2 regions of the Anoxybacillus sp. ST70 genome follow, and region 1 is predicted to be linked to the other one. Evidence: riboswitches for the same ligand, from Rfam matches in the RefSeq annotation. Region 1 holds a riboswitch; the other holds the start of a gene.
The links. Region 1 has a riboswitch for cobalamin ahead of metE (5-methyltetrahydropteroyltriglutamate--homocysteine S-methyltransferase). Riboswitches for the same ligand answer to the same signal wherever they lie in the genome.

Region 1 (8,154 bases):
ATCAAGGACTTCGTGATGCGGATCCTAGAAAAAAACTCTGAATTTCATAGGCACACGATTTATTAATTTATTTTTTAAAATGAACGGTTATACGTTATAATATAGGCATGTACATACGACGAGTAACACGCAAAAACAAAGATGGAACAACCGTTGCTTATCTCCAGCTTACTCACAACGAATGGGATCCAAAGGCCAAATATGCGAAAGCGAAGATGATTTATTCGTTTGGGCGCGAAGATGAAGTGGATCGCGCCGTCTTGGAGCGTCTGGCCAAAAGTAAGAGACGAATGTGAGCGTCGCTTGCTTGGACATTTTTCTTCAAAAAACGGTGACCTTTATCAACGTACGGAACCGACGATCAAACAAGCGCAACTCTTTACGGCTCTAGGGCTGGAGCCTCCTCCGAAGGTTCTAAGCCTCCATCCTTGCGCCTAGATACACGCCCGAAGTGTGCCCAAATGCCTCTCGTCCCTTTCGTATCAAGGGATGAGAGGCATTTTGTTTGCCTAGTCGCTGTCGAACTAGGGTAGAAGTCTCAGCGTACTTACTGTTACTTGCCATAGAGCCTCTTTGTACGAAAGATCCCCTGAAAAGTAACAATTATTCACACGAAACAAGGCTATCGTATACGATACCCTATATGAAGTGCACTCTTCTAACTATATACATGCACTTTAAAGCAATGACTTCTGTATGACCACCTTTTTCCATGGGTATACCGCTCCTAAATACCCACGTATAAAAGGAGCGGAAATGATATGAAACGTCTGAAAATCACAAATGATCACGGTTGGACACCTCGAACACTTCGGAAACAAGAACGGAAAATTAAAGATGCTTCTCTTCGTGTTCGAGTGACTGCCGTTCGCCTCGTCATGGAAGGGTTTCTTGGCAAAGATGTCGCAAAAATGGTCAATCTATGCCGCCAATCGGTTGCCCTCTACGTCGCACGCTTTAATGAAGGTGGGCTTGATCATTTGCTCGATCGTCGCTTGCCACCTGGTCGCGTGCCATTTCTGACGGAAGAACAACAACAGGAGATCAGACAACTGGTATGAACCACCACTCCTATGGATGTCGGGTGGGGCATTTCTTCATTATGGAACACACGTATATTGCAGTCCTACATCCAACAAACCTATGGTGTTTCGATGTCACGGGAAGGCATTCGGAAGTTGTTGCATCGTCTTCGCTTGTCATGGACACGCCCGACCTATAAGCTTGTCAAAGGCGATTCCGTACTTCAAGCGGTTAAAAAGAACTCGAGTTTATAAAAAAACGAATCACGGAAGAAATTGTTCTGCTTCATGTCGATGAGACGCATGTTCGCGCCTATCAAGCGCTTCGTACGACATGGGCAGAAGTAGGGAATCAAAAACAAGTGCCAAGCTACGGTCACCACGCTCACGTATCCATTTTTGGCGCAGTCGATGTGCAACAAGGCGATGTCGTGTTTCATCGCGCATCATCCGCCAATGCCGAAACGTTCCTTGACTTTTTACGCCTGTTAAAAGAGAAATATTCCGACCGATTCATCGTGCTTGTGTTGGACAATGCGCGTATTCATCATGCCAACATGGTGCAAACTTTCCTTCAAAGCGAAGAAGGCGGTGCGTTTCATTTTATTTTTCTGCCACCGTATTCCCCACATTTGAATCCGATTGAACGGTTGTGGAAGTGGCTGAAAGATGAAGTCATCGCTAACGTCTTGCATAAAGATCAAAACGATATTGCCCTGTCGATTACTCGGTTTGAACAACACGTCTTACAGCACCCAGATGAGGTGTTACGCCGCATCGGGTGTGCTGCGTAAACCAGAGATTAAAATGTCAATTTGGATGTATATATGATGGTCATGGATATTATTGTTAATCAACACACGTGGTCTTATCATGGATTTCAGGTACTACCCAATAAATAACAATTGCTGGGAATAGAAAAATGGCAGCTACCAAAAATGTTGTTTTTAGTCCAAATTTTACTGCAATAATTCCAAAGATAACACCAGATAAGATTTCTCCTAGGGCACCAACTCCTGAATTTAAAGAAAATAGAGTACTTTTGTAATTATCCGGGAAAAATTTATTTAAATAACTAATAACGATTGGATGTCTAACATCTTCAACTGCTAACAATATTGAAGTTGCGATTGCCCCTAACGGTTTGAAACCTATTGTTAATACTCCTACTAGTAGTAGGCTGACTGATTCTACAATTGTTAAAGATATATATGGATTTGTTTCTATTTTTTCCTCTAATTTCATTGTTATTTCTAAGAGAATGAAAGCGAATATTCCTGCTAGTGCAAAGATATAGCCTAGTCCGGTATCAGAAAAACCCATCTCATGGAGTAAGGGCTGCCAATATCTTGATACCATATCGTAAGTTAAAGCGGTAAAGAATCCAGATAATACAATTAACAATACTTTTCGTTTATGGAAAACTATTTTTAAACTTTGTTTTAAGATATTTAAAAATGACTCCTTAATATGTTCCTGTTCGTGTTCAATTTTAACTATAGGTACTTCAACAAAAATTGACATCCATATAAACAAGGTTGTATAAAGTGCTACTACGATAATAAATGGTAAGAACATATTATAAGAGTATAGGTAACCACTAATAATACTACCAACAACAATAAATGCAATGAGTATTTGAGTATTTTTCATTACTTCTTTCCCGAATCTCTCTTCTCCTACAACTCTACTCATCCAAGTTTCTAGTGATCCAGAGATGAGTGCATCTGATAAAGCCCATATAATCATAGCTAATATACAAATAATTAATGTATCAATGAAAGGAAAGAAAGCCCATGTTACAACGGAGAGAAAAAAAGAACCCGCAATTGAGAGTTTGATACCATATCGGTCCGCAAATGTTCCGGATGGTACTTCAAAAATTAACTTTGCTATTTCGAAAATTGTACCTAGCAATCCGATTTGTAGTAAATCATAACCTTGATCCACCAAGTAAAGAATCCATATAGGAGAAAATAATCCCATTGCAAGTCCTCTTAGAACTGCAAAAAATTGAATAGTACGCATACTTATACTCCTTTATTAATTATTTAGTTCATCACAAAAATATGTACTTGCACAAGCCATTAAAGTATGTTAGCTGTTTCTAACCAAACCCGCAATGCAAAACGTTGGATATTTCTGTATCCATATCCTCGATGTTTCATCAGCTTGATCGTGTTATTCATCCCCTCCATTTTCCATTCGAATAAGGCGATAAAATGCACGATATGATTTCGTCTGTTCGTTTGACGCGTGATTTTGTGATGGCACGCACAACCGAACAAGGACAAAACGAATACCCATGAATCCAAACCTCCAAACGTCGTTTCGCCTGCTGCTCGTCTCGGCTTTTGGACACATAGCGAAAATGTTGGAGCGATTGGTAGACAGACTTTCAGTCATCGCTTTCATTACACTATTCTCGTACGATTTGACGTTCTTCCTCCATCAGCTTCTCTGGACATTGTCTCAATAAACGACAAACCTTCTTTGTACTTATAAGGGAAAATCAGTAAATATCGTACACGGCGGCACAAGAAAATCCTCGGCTTTTCAAGTACCTATTGTAGTGATGAGCTAATTTGTTTTGTTTGAAATAATTTAATCTTATACATTTAAAACTTTAACAAAAAAATCAATACTTCTTAACATAAAATTATCAATAAAATATCAATATTAACTTAAAAGAAAAATATCCCCATTTATAATACCACATCTCTAAAAACAACGGGAAAAAATATTTCGGTTGAAAAAAACAAAAAGTTCGTTTATTCTGAATTTTATACAATAAAATAATAAGTTCACGCAACAGGTGGTTCACAGATGCTGTGAATCTTAAAAGGGAAGTTTGGTGAAAATCCAACACGGTCGCGCCACTGTGATGCAGAGTTGTTTATCACAATCCACTGTTTCATGCGAAATGGGAAGGAGATAAACAGCGATGAAGCTAAGTCAGGAGACCTGCCTGTTGTATGCACTTACGACCTACGCGTCATAGGGAGGAGTGAGGACATATGATCTTGAGGCACTTCATGTATCTCAATACGAGCTAGCTATGCCCTCCTTCTGCTTGGAAGAGGGCTTTTTCGCTTGATTGGGATATAAATAACTGGAGGTGCTTAACTTGTTCATCCGTAGTTCAAATGTAGGATATCCGCGCATTGGTGAGAAAAGAGAATGGAAAAAAGCGTTAGAATCTTTTTGGAATGGGCAAATCAACGAACAGCAATTCATAGAAACGATGGAACACATTCGACTTGATTCGATTCGTAAACAAGTAGAGAAAGGAATCGACCTCATTCCAATCGGGGATTTTTCTTTATACGATCACGTGTTAGATACAGCATTTATGTTCGGGTATATTCCAGAACGATTTCAACAAATAGACAATGCGCTCGAACAATATTTTGCGATGGCACGCGGCACAAATGGACAACATGCTTTGGAAATGACGAAATGGTTTAATACAAATTACCATTACATCGTGCCTGAAATCGGGCAAACGAAGCCGAAATTAGTAGAAAATCAGCTATTAAAAGAATACAAACTAATAAAAGAAACATTCCATATTGAAACAAAACCTGTATTGCTTGGACCGATTACATTTCTTTTGCTTTCTAAACAATACGAACGAAATGAGTGGCGCAAACATCTCGCCCAGTTAGTTCCAGTTTATGTGGAATTATTCAAACAACTAAGCGAAGCGGGCGTGTCATTAGTACAAATTGATGAACCGATTCTCGTTCAACATATAGATGACGATATAGTCGATGCATTTCGTGATGTATATGAAGTTTTTCATCACGATGTACCAAATATAAACCTTATTTTACAAACATATTTTGATAGCGTATCGCATTATCGTGAAATCGTTGCTTTACCTGTCGCAGGCATTGGGCTTGATTTCGTGCATGACGATGGCGAAAACGTCAAACATATAAACATACACGGATTTCCAAAAGATAAAATATTAGTTGCTGGGATTGTAGACGGTCGCAATGTATGGAAAAGCTCGCTTGCACAAAAAGCAACGCTCCTTCATCATTTAGCAGGCGTTGCTGAACAGCTCATCATTCAACCGTCTTGTAGCTTACTGCACGTCCCTGTCACGACAAAACATGAACATGCCTTGCCAACGGAGCTTGCTGGGGCTTTATCATTTGCCGATGAAAAATTAGATGAAATACGTATGCTTACAGAATATATGAAAGGAAACGCAACAATCGACGACCTAATCAAATACGATGAGCAAACAAACGCTTATTTCACTAAGTTCCGCCAACAACAAGAACAAACAAACGACATCACCACCGTTCCGTTAAGCCGAACACCTTACAACGAAAGAAAAAAAGCACAACAAGCACATTTGCAGCTTCCACTATTGCCGACAACGACGATTGGCAGCTTCCCGCAAACAAACGACGTGCGCCAAGCTCGGATGAGGTGGAAAAAAGGCGAATGGAACGATAACCAATACAAGTCGTTTATAAAGAAAGAAATTGCAAAATGGATCAAGATTCAAGAACAGCTACAGCTTGATGTACTTGTTCACGGCGAATTTGAACGCACAGATATGGTTGAATTTTTCGGTGAAAAATTACAAGGAATGGCATGCACAACAAACGGTTGGGTACAATCATACGGATCACGTTGTGTTCGTCCACCCATTATTTTTAGCCATATTGCCTATCAACAACCGATGACCGTAGAAGAAACCGTGTATGCTCAGTCGCTGACGAATAAACCTGTTAAAGGAATGCTGACAGGTCCTGTGACCATTTTAAACTGGTCGTTCGTTCGCGACGATATTTCACGAAAACATGTGCTGATGCAGCTCGCTCTCGCCATTCGTGAGGAAGTATTGCAGTTAGAAAAGGAAGGCATACGCATCATTCAAGTCGATGAGCCAGCGTTACGGGAAGGATTACCGCTCAAAAAAGAGAAACATGCATCATATTGGGAAGATGCCGTTATGGCGTTTCGTCTCGCTACCTCATCGGTGAAAGAGGAAACGCAAATTCATACACATATGTGCTATTCCCAGTTTGAACATATGATGCATATCATTGATGAGCTTGATGCGGATGTCATCTCCATTGAATCGTCGCGAAGCCACGGTGAACTTGTTTCATCATTTGAAACATATGAGTATCAAAAGGAAATTGGCTTAGGGGTGTATGACATTCATAGTCCGCGCATTCCGACAAAAGAAGAAATACGTGAGCAAATCGAACGGGCACTTCGCGTTCTTCGTCCAGAACAATTTTGGGTCAATCCCGATTGTGGATTAAAAACGCGAAAAGAAAAAGAAGCTATCGATGCACTCAAAGCGATGGTGGAAGCCGCACACGAATATCGCCAGCAACTCTTGGCTTATGGAGGGATGAAAGCATGGAAGTGAGCGTCGAGCAGTCGAAAACGATTCAAACACGGCTCGTATTGCCTTCTGATACGAACCATCTCGGCACGATTTTTGGCGGTACGGTTTTAGCGTATATTGATGAAATTGCGGCAATATCCGCCATGCGCCATGCGCGAAAAGCAGTCGTCACCGTTTCGATCGACAAAGTTGATTTCATTTCATCCGCGAAAGTAGGCGATATTTTAAAACTCGAAGCATTCGTCTACTCAACCGGACGCACATCCATGAAAGTATTCGTCAAAGTCGAAACAGAAGATTTATTTACAGGCGAACATCACTTAACAACCACATGCTTTTTAACAATGGTCGCCATCGATCAAAATAAAAAACCGACCCCTGTTCCGAAAGTCATCATTCGTGAACAGGAGGAACAAATCGTACAATTGTATCAGCAAAACAAACGAAACAATAAGGCATAAAATATTTACATGAAAAAACACACGTCCGATTACATACAGGTAATCTATGACGTGTGTTTTTTATTACTCAATTCTACGCTTTACTCCACCGTTACAGATTTCGCTAAGTTGCGCGGTTTGTCGACGTCGCAGCCACGGTGTAATGCTGCATAGTAAGCAATTAATTGCAATGGCACGACAGACACAAGCGGTGTGAGCATCGGATGAACGGCTGGGATGACGAAACGATCGTCTTCCATGTCTAATCCTTTCATCGAGATGATGCACGGATTTGCGCCGCGAGCGACAACTTCTTTTACGTTCCCGCGAATGCTTAAGTTGACATGTTCTTGTGTCGCTAGGGCAATCACTGGTGTGCCGTTTTCAATTAAGGCGATTGTGCCGTGCTTCAATTCTCCACCTGCAAATCCTTCTGCTTGAATATAAGAAATTTCTTTTAGCTTTAATGCGCCTTCTAATACAACATAATAGTCAACGGCGCGACCGATGAAGAAGCAGTTGCGTGTTGTCGCTAAATACTCGCGCGCAATTTGTTCCATTTCATGTTTTGCATCGCAAAGTGCTTCCATCGCATTTGCAACAATGCCAAGCTCTTTCGTCACATCAACATCTAGCGCCATTCCTTTCGCTTTAGCAGCTACCGCAGCTAACATGGCAAGCACCGCAATTTGTGCTGTATATGCTTTCGTTGATGCAACCGCGATTTCCGGCCCTGCATGAAGAAGAAGCGTATAGTCTGCCTCGCGCGATAATGTCGAACCTGGTACGTTCGTAATCGTTAACGATTTATAGCCAAGCTCTTTCGTGCGCACAAGTACCGCGCGGCTGTCCGCTGTTTCTCCACTTTGTGAAATATAAATAAATAACGGTTTTTCCGATAAAAGCGGCATGTTGTAAGAAAACTCGCTGGCGATATGCACTTCAACAGGGATTTTCGCCCAGTTTTCAATCAATTGTTTACCGACTAAACCAGCATGATAGCTCGTGCCGCAAGCGACGATGTATAAACGATCCGCTTCATTCACTGCTTGCACGATTTCTTCGTCAATCGCCAATTCGCCTTGTTCGTTGCGATATTTTTCAATTAAACGGCGAATGACGAGCGGCTGTTCGTCAATTTCTTTTAACATGTAGTAAGGATATGTTCCTTTTTCAATGTCGCTTGCATCCAATTCCGCTACATATGGTGCACGCTCTACTACTTCACCATTTAACTTTTTAATTGTCACACTTTCTTTTGTGACAATGACAATTTCTTTATCCATGAGCTCAACATATTGATTTGTCA
Region 2 (8,154 bases), on a different contig from region 1:
TATGGCTACCGCAAGCGATAACCATTTTTTTTGTCCAAGACTTAAATGATGAATCGGTATATCTCTCCATTGTTGAAGTGAAAACTGCTCTATCACTTCATTCATCCGCTCGCGATTTGATTGCAAACTAATCGCTAATTCTTCTTCAATGGTCGGAGCTAAAAATTGGTGTTCTGGGTTTTGAAAAACGACGCCGACATGCTGGCGCAAATCATATCGCTGACGCCGATCTGCTACCTTTTTGCCTTCCCAATATACGTCTCCTTTCGTCGGACGGTAAATGCCGTTTGCATGAAGGAGCCATGTCGTTTTTCCACAACCGTTTTTCCCAATTAACGCATATTTTTTCCCACGCTCAATCGTAAGCGATACACCTTTTAATGCGGATACGCCGTTTCGGTACGTATAATGAACATCATGAAACGTTAACATATAAGACCTCCATCATAAGTAAAACAACAAACCATACACACGCTTCAATCACATATTTGCGCGGCAATTGTTCGTCCCCACAAATCGGAAAAATAAACGATACGTTCCGCGCCGCTTGTGCAATGATCGTCGCTTCGTAGTCGCGCATCGCTTGGCGAAACAGTTGTGCCACCGCAAGCGACGCGAGGCGCCAACTTCGTTCACCATTTTTTATTCGCACCGTCATAAACAATTGCATCGCTGCTTTTTCTAACACGAAAATGAAGCGATACGTCAATAACAGTAGCTCAATAAATGCTTTAGGGACGTGCCACCTGCTTAACCCATGGACAATGCGAAAAAATGGTGTTGTGATTGCGAGAAAAAAGAGGGCAAATGAACTTGCCAATGCTCGCAAGCAAATCGTCGCCGCTTCCGCCATATTTTCGCTGACAAAATGAATCGTCTGATCAACCGTAAAAAGAAGCGGAACACAACTTCCGATCACGACAAGCACGATGATGACAAAAAAGCGAACACAAACACGCCAAGGCAAGCGCGCATGATAAAGAAGCCAACTAAACAACCAAACGACGATGATACAGCGAACGACATTCGTTCCACATAATGCCCATATGAGCCAGACAAATGTCAGCGTCAGTTTAAAAGTGATATTTAGTTTAGCAAGCTCGTTTCGGTAAGCCCATTCATCAAGCCAACTAACCATTTCGCTTTCGCCCTTTATATAGCCCGATAATATATCCAATGACTCCAGCACCAAGCGCTGCTTGTAATGAAAATAGCAACGTTTCCACCTCACCGCCTGGCGGCTCAAATAAAACATCAAACCACGGTTCATAATGCGGAGCGATTTGTTGAATCATTTCTTCTGCAAGCGTATCAGCCCCAGCGAACTCTGTATTTTTCACAATAAATAGCGGCAGCACGATCAACAGAGCGGCAATGAACAACAATAGACGATTGCTCATTTAAAAAACACTCCTCTCTCCTCTAACACATCTAACTCTCGCTTCGAGTACGTATGCAAAAAGTTCCATACAACAACGGTAAGAAGTCCTTCCGTAATCGCAAGCGGAACTTGTGTCAGTGCAAAAATGGAAGCGAATTTCAAAAATGCGCCCCATACGCCGCTTGTCACATCTGGAAATGCTAGGGCGAGCTGAAACGACGTCATAACGTATGTTGCCAAATCAGCCATCATCGCTGCTAAAAAGACGGATATACGCACGGATATTCCACACTTTTTACATATAACAAACAAACCGTACGCAACGAGCGGACCAACAACAGCCATAGAAAAAGCATTCGCCCCTAGCGTCGTCAAACCTCCATGCGCCAGCAAAAGCGCTTGAAATAATAGCACTGCTGTACCGATGACCGTCATAATAAACGGTCCAAATAAAAGCGCACCAAGTCCTGTCCCAGTCGGATGCGAGCTACTTCCCGTCACCGATGGAATTTTTAATGCCGAGAGAACGAATGTAAACGCCGTCGCGAACGCAAGAAGTAGTTTCACCTCCGGCTTTTGTTTCATCAAATGTGAAACATGGCGCATGCCAACAAAGAAAAATGGCAAAAAGAGTAACCACCAAACGAGCGCCCAATGCCAAGGTAAAAATCCTTCCATAATATGCATCGCATATGCAGATGGAGAAAGGGCGAAAAGAATGTACACAGCAATACAAATCGTCATCCACCATGTTTTTTTTCTCACTTTTCTTTCCCCCTTGTCGCCTGACTATATTTCGGCATCTTAAAATTTTCATCATATGTGTACGTCACGTAATCACATAACATGTCGCCATCACGTATATGTTTTCGGACAATGTCCCGTGCAACGTGCTCATCGATCGTACGATACCAAACACCTTCTGGATACACGATAACAACACACGCATCTTCACAGCGACCATTGCACCTCGTTCGCGTCGTATGCACGTCGGCATGTAGTTGAAGTTGATCAATTTCATCACGAATGGCTTGCGTCACCTCCTCTCCTCCCTTTCGCATGCAGCTCCCTCCGTTGCAAATGAGCACATGATGCTTCGTTCCTTGCAAATTCCACGTCGCCATATATCTTCGCTCCTTTTATCAAAAATAAAAAAAGCACCCCTAGGCAGAGGTGCAGAAAAAACGAAAGATTCAAAAAATAGAGCATACGCCATCTAAGCATACATCATCGCTATAACGTCCATCGTTCCCGCACGTCTACCTATATTCCCGTAGGCAGCCGACGTATCGCAAGCAGGCAGGTCTCCTGGCTTAGGTTCATCATTTCGCTGCGCCTTCCCAAAAAATCAGTGGCACGTTGCAACGAAACTCCCCATCACAGTGGCGGGTACCGCGACGGCTTTGCACCGTTCTTCCCTTTTCAGCATACGTTTGTATGCACCGTACTTGCTCATCGTATATGCGTTTTCAAAGAACATGATGTTAATCATATGATACACCATTTTTTTCTTCTTGCCTATCCTGTTTACGAAAAAAGCACCTTCTTATTCAGAAGGCGCTTTGTAGTAATCGCACGAAAATCGTTTCACGAGCGTATGTGGAATGATAATTCGTTTAATCGGCTCATTCGGATTTTCGATTTGTTGTATTAAATTTCTTGCCGCTTCAAAGCCAAGTTGGAAAATGTTAATGTCTACCGACGTTAACGGCGGACGGGAAATTTCCGATAAAAGGACGTTGTTAAAGCTGACGATCGATAAATCCGTTGGCACGCTTAAGCCCATTTCTGCAAGCGTATTTAAGACACCGAGCGCCATTAAATCGTCGGCGACAACGAGCGCAGTTGGCGGCTCAGCGAGTGAAAGCAGCTCTTTCATCGCCTCTTGTCCGCCTTCTTTTAAAAACTCTTCATGTACAATGTAATCTTTTCGATACGTCAGCCCTGCCGATTTTAACGCTTTTTCATATCCGCGCAAACGATCCATCGTCACAATGAGATTGACGTTTCCGCCGACAAAAGCGATGCGCTCATGACCGAGTTCAATTAAATATTCTGTCGCCTCGCGCGCCGCGCGCACGTTATCGTTATCGACATGTGTAATTTCCTCCGCTTTTTTATGCGGTTTCCCGATGACGACAAACGGCACGTCTTCTTTTTGCAAATACGCCATAATTTTATCGTTCGCACGCGAATACAGCAAAATGACTCCATCGACGCGCTTTCCTTGTACCATATGCACGACGCCATCGTAAATTTCCGCTTCCGTTTCCCCCGTCGATAACTGCAGCGCATATTGACGATCGTGCACCGCTTTACTGATGCCGCGAATGACTTCTGGGAAAAACGGGTTTTGAAACGCCTTATCCGCTGAGCTTGGCATAATTAAGCCGATGACTTGCGTCGACTTATTTGCTAAGCTGCGCGCGATAAAATTCGGATGATAGCCAAGCTCTTTCATCGCCTCGCGCACTTTTTTCTTCGTTTTCTCGCTAATGCGCGGGCTATCTGCGATGACACGTGAAACAGTCGATGGTGCGACATTCGCTCGCTTCGCTACATCTTTAATTGTTACTGTCATAAAAAATCCCCCATCTCTTACAAAACAATTGCCGCTTCCTCTACCGCTCGTTGTTCACCGTTTACAACAACCGTTAACGGTACGTCTCCAACGAACACGACACGCAACTGCCAAGTTGGTTCGTACGCCCCTTCTGTTTCTACTTCGAAATGAACGGTATCATCCAAAAACGTCGCACGAATATGCATGTGTACATATTCGCCTTTTTCATACGCAAACGTCGTACCGTCATCATCGTAAAGCGTATATATCGATGTTCCTTCCTTCATTGTATACACATATAACGTCAACTGTTCATCCTCAATGAACGTCGATGGCTTCACTTTCGCGTGAGCAATCATTGCCCCTTCCTTCACGTATATTGGCAAACGATCAAGCGGGGCTTCAACGATGTATCTTCGTCCACCTTCAAATCGCTCTTTCGTCCAATAATCGATCCAGCGTCCTTCTGGAAAATAAACGATGCGATGTTTCGTATATGGGCGAACGATCGGTGCGACCATCACTTGTTCCCCGACCATAAACTGATCCGATATATTCCACGTTTCTTCATCGTTCGGATATTCCATCATGAGCGGACGCATCATCGGCACACCTGTTTTATGCGCTTCAAAACATAACGTATATAAATGTGGAAGCCATTCATAACGCAATTCAATATATCGTTTAATCATTTGTTCATACCGTTCCCCAAATGCCCACGGTTCTTGCCGCGCAAAACCGATCGCACAATGGTTGCGAAAATATGGGAAAAAGGCGCCGACTTGCGTCCAACGAACGAGCAACTCCCCATTCGTATCATGCGCAAAGCCACCGACATCCGCCCCGCAAAATGCAACAGCGGACACACTTAAGTTTAAACACATCGGCAACGAAAGCTCAACATGTTCCCAAAAACTGCGGTTATCGCCCGTCCATACCGCTGCATAGCGATGAATGCCGGAAAACCCTGCGCGCGTCAATACGAACGGACGTTTTCCTTTCAATTGCTTTTTCAATCCGTGATATGTCGCCTCTGTCATCATCATGCCATATACGTTATGCACTTGACGATGCGTTTTCCAGCCGTCATGAACAACGTGTTCGTCGATCGTTTTCGTTTCATTAAACACGGACGGCTCATTCATATCGTTCCAAATCCCTTCTATGCCGATGTTTGTATAAAACGCGTGTTGTTCCCCCCACCACTTTCGCACTTTTTTCTTTAAAAAGTCTGGGAACACGCTCGTCCCCGGCCAAACGTCTCCTTTGTATAACGTTCCATCTGCATATTTACAAAAATAATCTTTTTGCACCCCATCGCGATACGTCTCGTATTCCGCATCGACTTTCACGCCCGGATCTACAATCGGAACGATATGAACCCCTTGTTCTTTCGCATATTGAACGAGCGATTGCGGATGTGGAAATCGTTTTTGATCAAATGTAAACACACGATACTCATCCATATAATGAATATCTAAATACACCGCATCAAGCGGAATTTGTTTCGTGCGAAACGTATGAATTAATTCGCGCACTTCTTGTTCCGTTTCATAACTATAACGCGATTGATGATACCCAAGCACCCATTTAGGCGGCAGCGGCATGCGACCAATGAGGTGCGTATATTGCGTTAACACATCTTTCGGATGCGGCCCAGCAAACACATAATAATCGAGCGCTCCCCCATCTGATGTAAATGTGTAAAACGATTCATGACGTAAATCAAACGTCGTTTTATACGTATGGTCAAAAAAGATGCCGTGCGCATGTCCGTTTTTTAACACCATCATGTACGGATGTGATTGATATAGCGGATCTGTTTCTAAATTGTGTGGCGCATACACGTCTGTATTCCACATCGTCCATACTTCGCCACGCTTATTTAATACACCCGTTTTCTCTCCTAAACCGTATACGACATCTGTCGGAGCGAGCGCATGTGTACAACGCATGCGCCCTTTCGCTTCAAAACATACAGGTTGTACGTCGCGAACAAGAAGCGTCCCTTCCTGATCGTATATCGCTAAACGAAACGGACTTCGCTCGATGATGACCGTCAGCTGTTTCGTCTGTAGTGTCCAACCGTTTTCTTCTTCACGAACGCGCACGTCCACTTTTTCTGGCGTTGCGACGACCGCAGGACTGACAGAGACGTACTTTTGAGCGAACGGATCGATCGTCACTCGAACGATATCATCACGATAAAAATGTATTTTACCCGATGCCCGCTCGCACGTAAATGCAAATATTTGCTTTTTTCCTTCAATTTTTTGCACATGTCCAATCGGTTGCCATCTTTCCGCTTCATCCGTCTGATCGACCGGCCGAATCGCAAAACTTGTATCTTCTAGCATGCTCTCTCCCCCATCATCATTATGCTTTTCGTTTGCGCGCGAAGTATAAAAACAGACCAAATGCCGTATATACCGCAAGAAGCGCCGCAATAAACGGAATGTTTAATCCCGTTTTTGGCGCAAGCACGTAAATTTCCGCCGTTTCGCGATCTAAAATGATGTCGTACTTGCCGTCTTTGCTGCGCACTAAATCTCCCGCCAGCAACCCGCGCAATTCTTTTCCTTGTTCTAGCTCATCGTCGAGCGTCACTTTTTGCGTTTTTGACGTATTATTGATCGCAATTACCGTCGTTTCCTTTCCATACGTCCGCTTAAATAGAGCCATGCCATCTTTTTCATAAAGCAATTCAAAATCACCGCGACGAAGCGACGGAAGTGTCTCGCGCAATTCTCCGAGCTTTGTCACATAATCAATCAACTCTTTATCGGTACGGAAATTCATTAAACGACGGTTATCTGGATCTTCCCCACCGTCAAGCGCAATTTCTGTTCCATAGTACATGATTGGAATGCCCGGCGCTGCAAACAAATACGTCAATCCGAGCTTTAAACGCGTCACCGGATTGATGCGATTTTGCAACGCTAAACGCGTAAACCGAACGGTATCGTGATTGTCTAAAAACGTTCCGAGCAAATACGGTCGGTCATAAAACGCCACGTTTCGCTTCCATACGTTGTAAAGCGGCTCAAGCGATTGATCGACGTTTGAAAAAATGGTTGACGCTTCTTTGTAAAACGGAAAATCAATTAGCGCATCGATGCCGTGCTTCCCATATTCCGCGACATAACGTGGGTCGTCATGCCATACTTCTCCAAGAAGGAAAAAGTCTTGTTTCACCGACTTCACTTCTTTTGAAAACTCGTCCCAAAACGATTTTGGCACATGTTTCACCGTATCTAAACGATATCCGTCAACGTCTGTTTCTTTTATCCACCATTTCGCGACAGCGAATAAATACGCTTTCACTTCCGGATTTTCTTGGGCTAAATCCGGGAGGCCAAACAACCAACCGTTTTCTACTTCTTGTTGGTTCGCCCAATTAAAAATGTCTTTTTTCTCATGAAACCAATCTTTTTTCGCTGGATCATTTAACCACGGATGATTGTAGCCCGTATGATTGACAACGAAATCTAAAATAACTTTCATATCGCGTTTATGCGCTTCTTTCACAAGCCGTTTGAAGTCATCAAGCGTTCCAAAATGCTCTTCTACTTTATAAAAGTCTTCAATCCAATAGCCGTGATACCCGCCCTTTTCATTCGCAAAAATCGGCGTCAGCCAAATGGCTGTAAAGCCCATTTCCTTTATGTAGTCGAGCTTGTCAATAATCCCTTGTAAATCACCGCCATGGTATGCTTTCGGATCATGCACATTGACATCGTAATCGTTTTTCGGATTCCCGTTATTAAAACGGTCGACCATAATAAAATAAATGCGCTCATCTTGCCACGCTCGCTCCGTTTTCGCACTCGCTGGCGTCGTCACGGACAACAACAAAACAAAAATAAGTAGCGCACGAAATACACGTTTCATTTCATTTCACTCCCCATTCATTCCAAAGCTTCTTATGTTAATATATCTCTAAATAGTAAGAAAGGAAAGAACCAAAACGATTCTTTCCTTTCGTTTCTCATCCTTTTGTTCCACCTGCCGTTAAACCAGAAACGAAATACTTTTGGAATGAAAGGAAGAGAATAGCGATCGGCACAGCAATTAATACCGAACCTGCCGCAAACGTTGTAAATTCGCTACCGAACTGCTTCGCCACTAAATCGTACAATCCGACCGCTAGCGTATATTTTTCTTTGCTGCGCAGCAAAACGCTCGCTAAAATGAAGTCACCAAACGGTGC

Region 2: another riboswitch for cobalamin. It lies ahead of K1I43_RS02930 ((2Fe-2S) ferredoxin domain-containing protein); the one in region 1 lies ahead of metE (5-methyltetrahydropteroyltriglutamate--homocysteine S-methyltransferase).

Annotation. Positions count from the first base shown of each region.
Region 1 is NZ_JAHZOF010000011.1:45,556-53,709, forward strand. It holds partial or broken gene K1I43_RS13270 (IS1634 family transposase) at 108-290, shown strand; gene K1I43_RS15945 (helix-turn-helix domain-containing protein) at 762-1,061, shown strand; gene K1I43_RS15950 (winged helix-turn-helix domain-containing protein) at 1,155-1,277, shown strand; gene K1I43_RS13285 (IS630 family transposase) at 1,304-1,816, shown strand; gene K1I43_RS13290 (MFS transporter) at 1,872-3,050, opposite strand; partial or broken gene K1I43_RS13295 (ISL3 family transposase) at 3,110-3,510, opposite strand; cobalamin riboswitch at 3,819-4,008, shown strand; gene metE (5-methyltetrahydropteroyltriglutamate--homocysteine S-methyltransferase) at 4,150-6,426, shown strand; gene K1I43_RS13305 (acyl-CoA thioesterase) at 6,417-6,866, shown strand; gene glmS (glutamine--fructose-6-phosphate transaminase (isomerizing)) at 6,947-8,154, opposite strand, start outside.
Region 2 is NZ_JAHZOF010000001.1:557,280-565,433, forward strand. It holds gene K1I43_RS02910 (energy-coupling factor ABC transporter ATP-binding protein) at 1-432, opposite strand, end outside; gene K1I43_RS02915 (CbiQ family ECF transporter T component) at 416-1,138, opposite strand; gene K1I43_RS02920 (energy-coupling factor ABC transporter substrate-binding protein) at 1,131-1,400, opposite strand; gene K1I43_RS02925 (energy-coupling factor ABC transporter permease) at 1,397-2,125, opposite strand; gene K1I43_RS02930 ((2Fe-2S) ferredoxin domain-containing protein) at 2,143-2,505, opposite strand; cobalamin riboswitch at 2,663-2,844, opposite strand; gene K1I43_RS02935 (LacI family DNA-binding transcriptional regulator) at 2,928-3,962, opposite strand; gene K1I43_RS02940 (glycoside hydrolase family 31 protein) at 3,980-6,301, opposite strand; gene K1I43_RS02945 (alpha-amylase family glycosyl hydrolase) at 6,321-7,835, opposite strand; gene K1I43_RS02950 (sugar ABC transporter permease) at 7,933-8,154, opposite strand, start outside.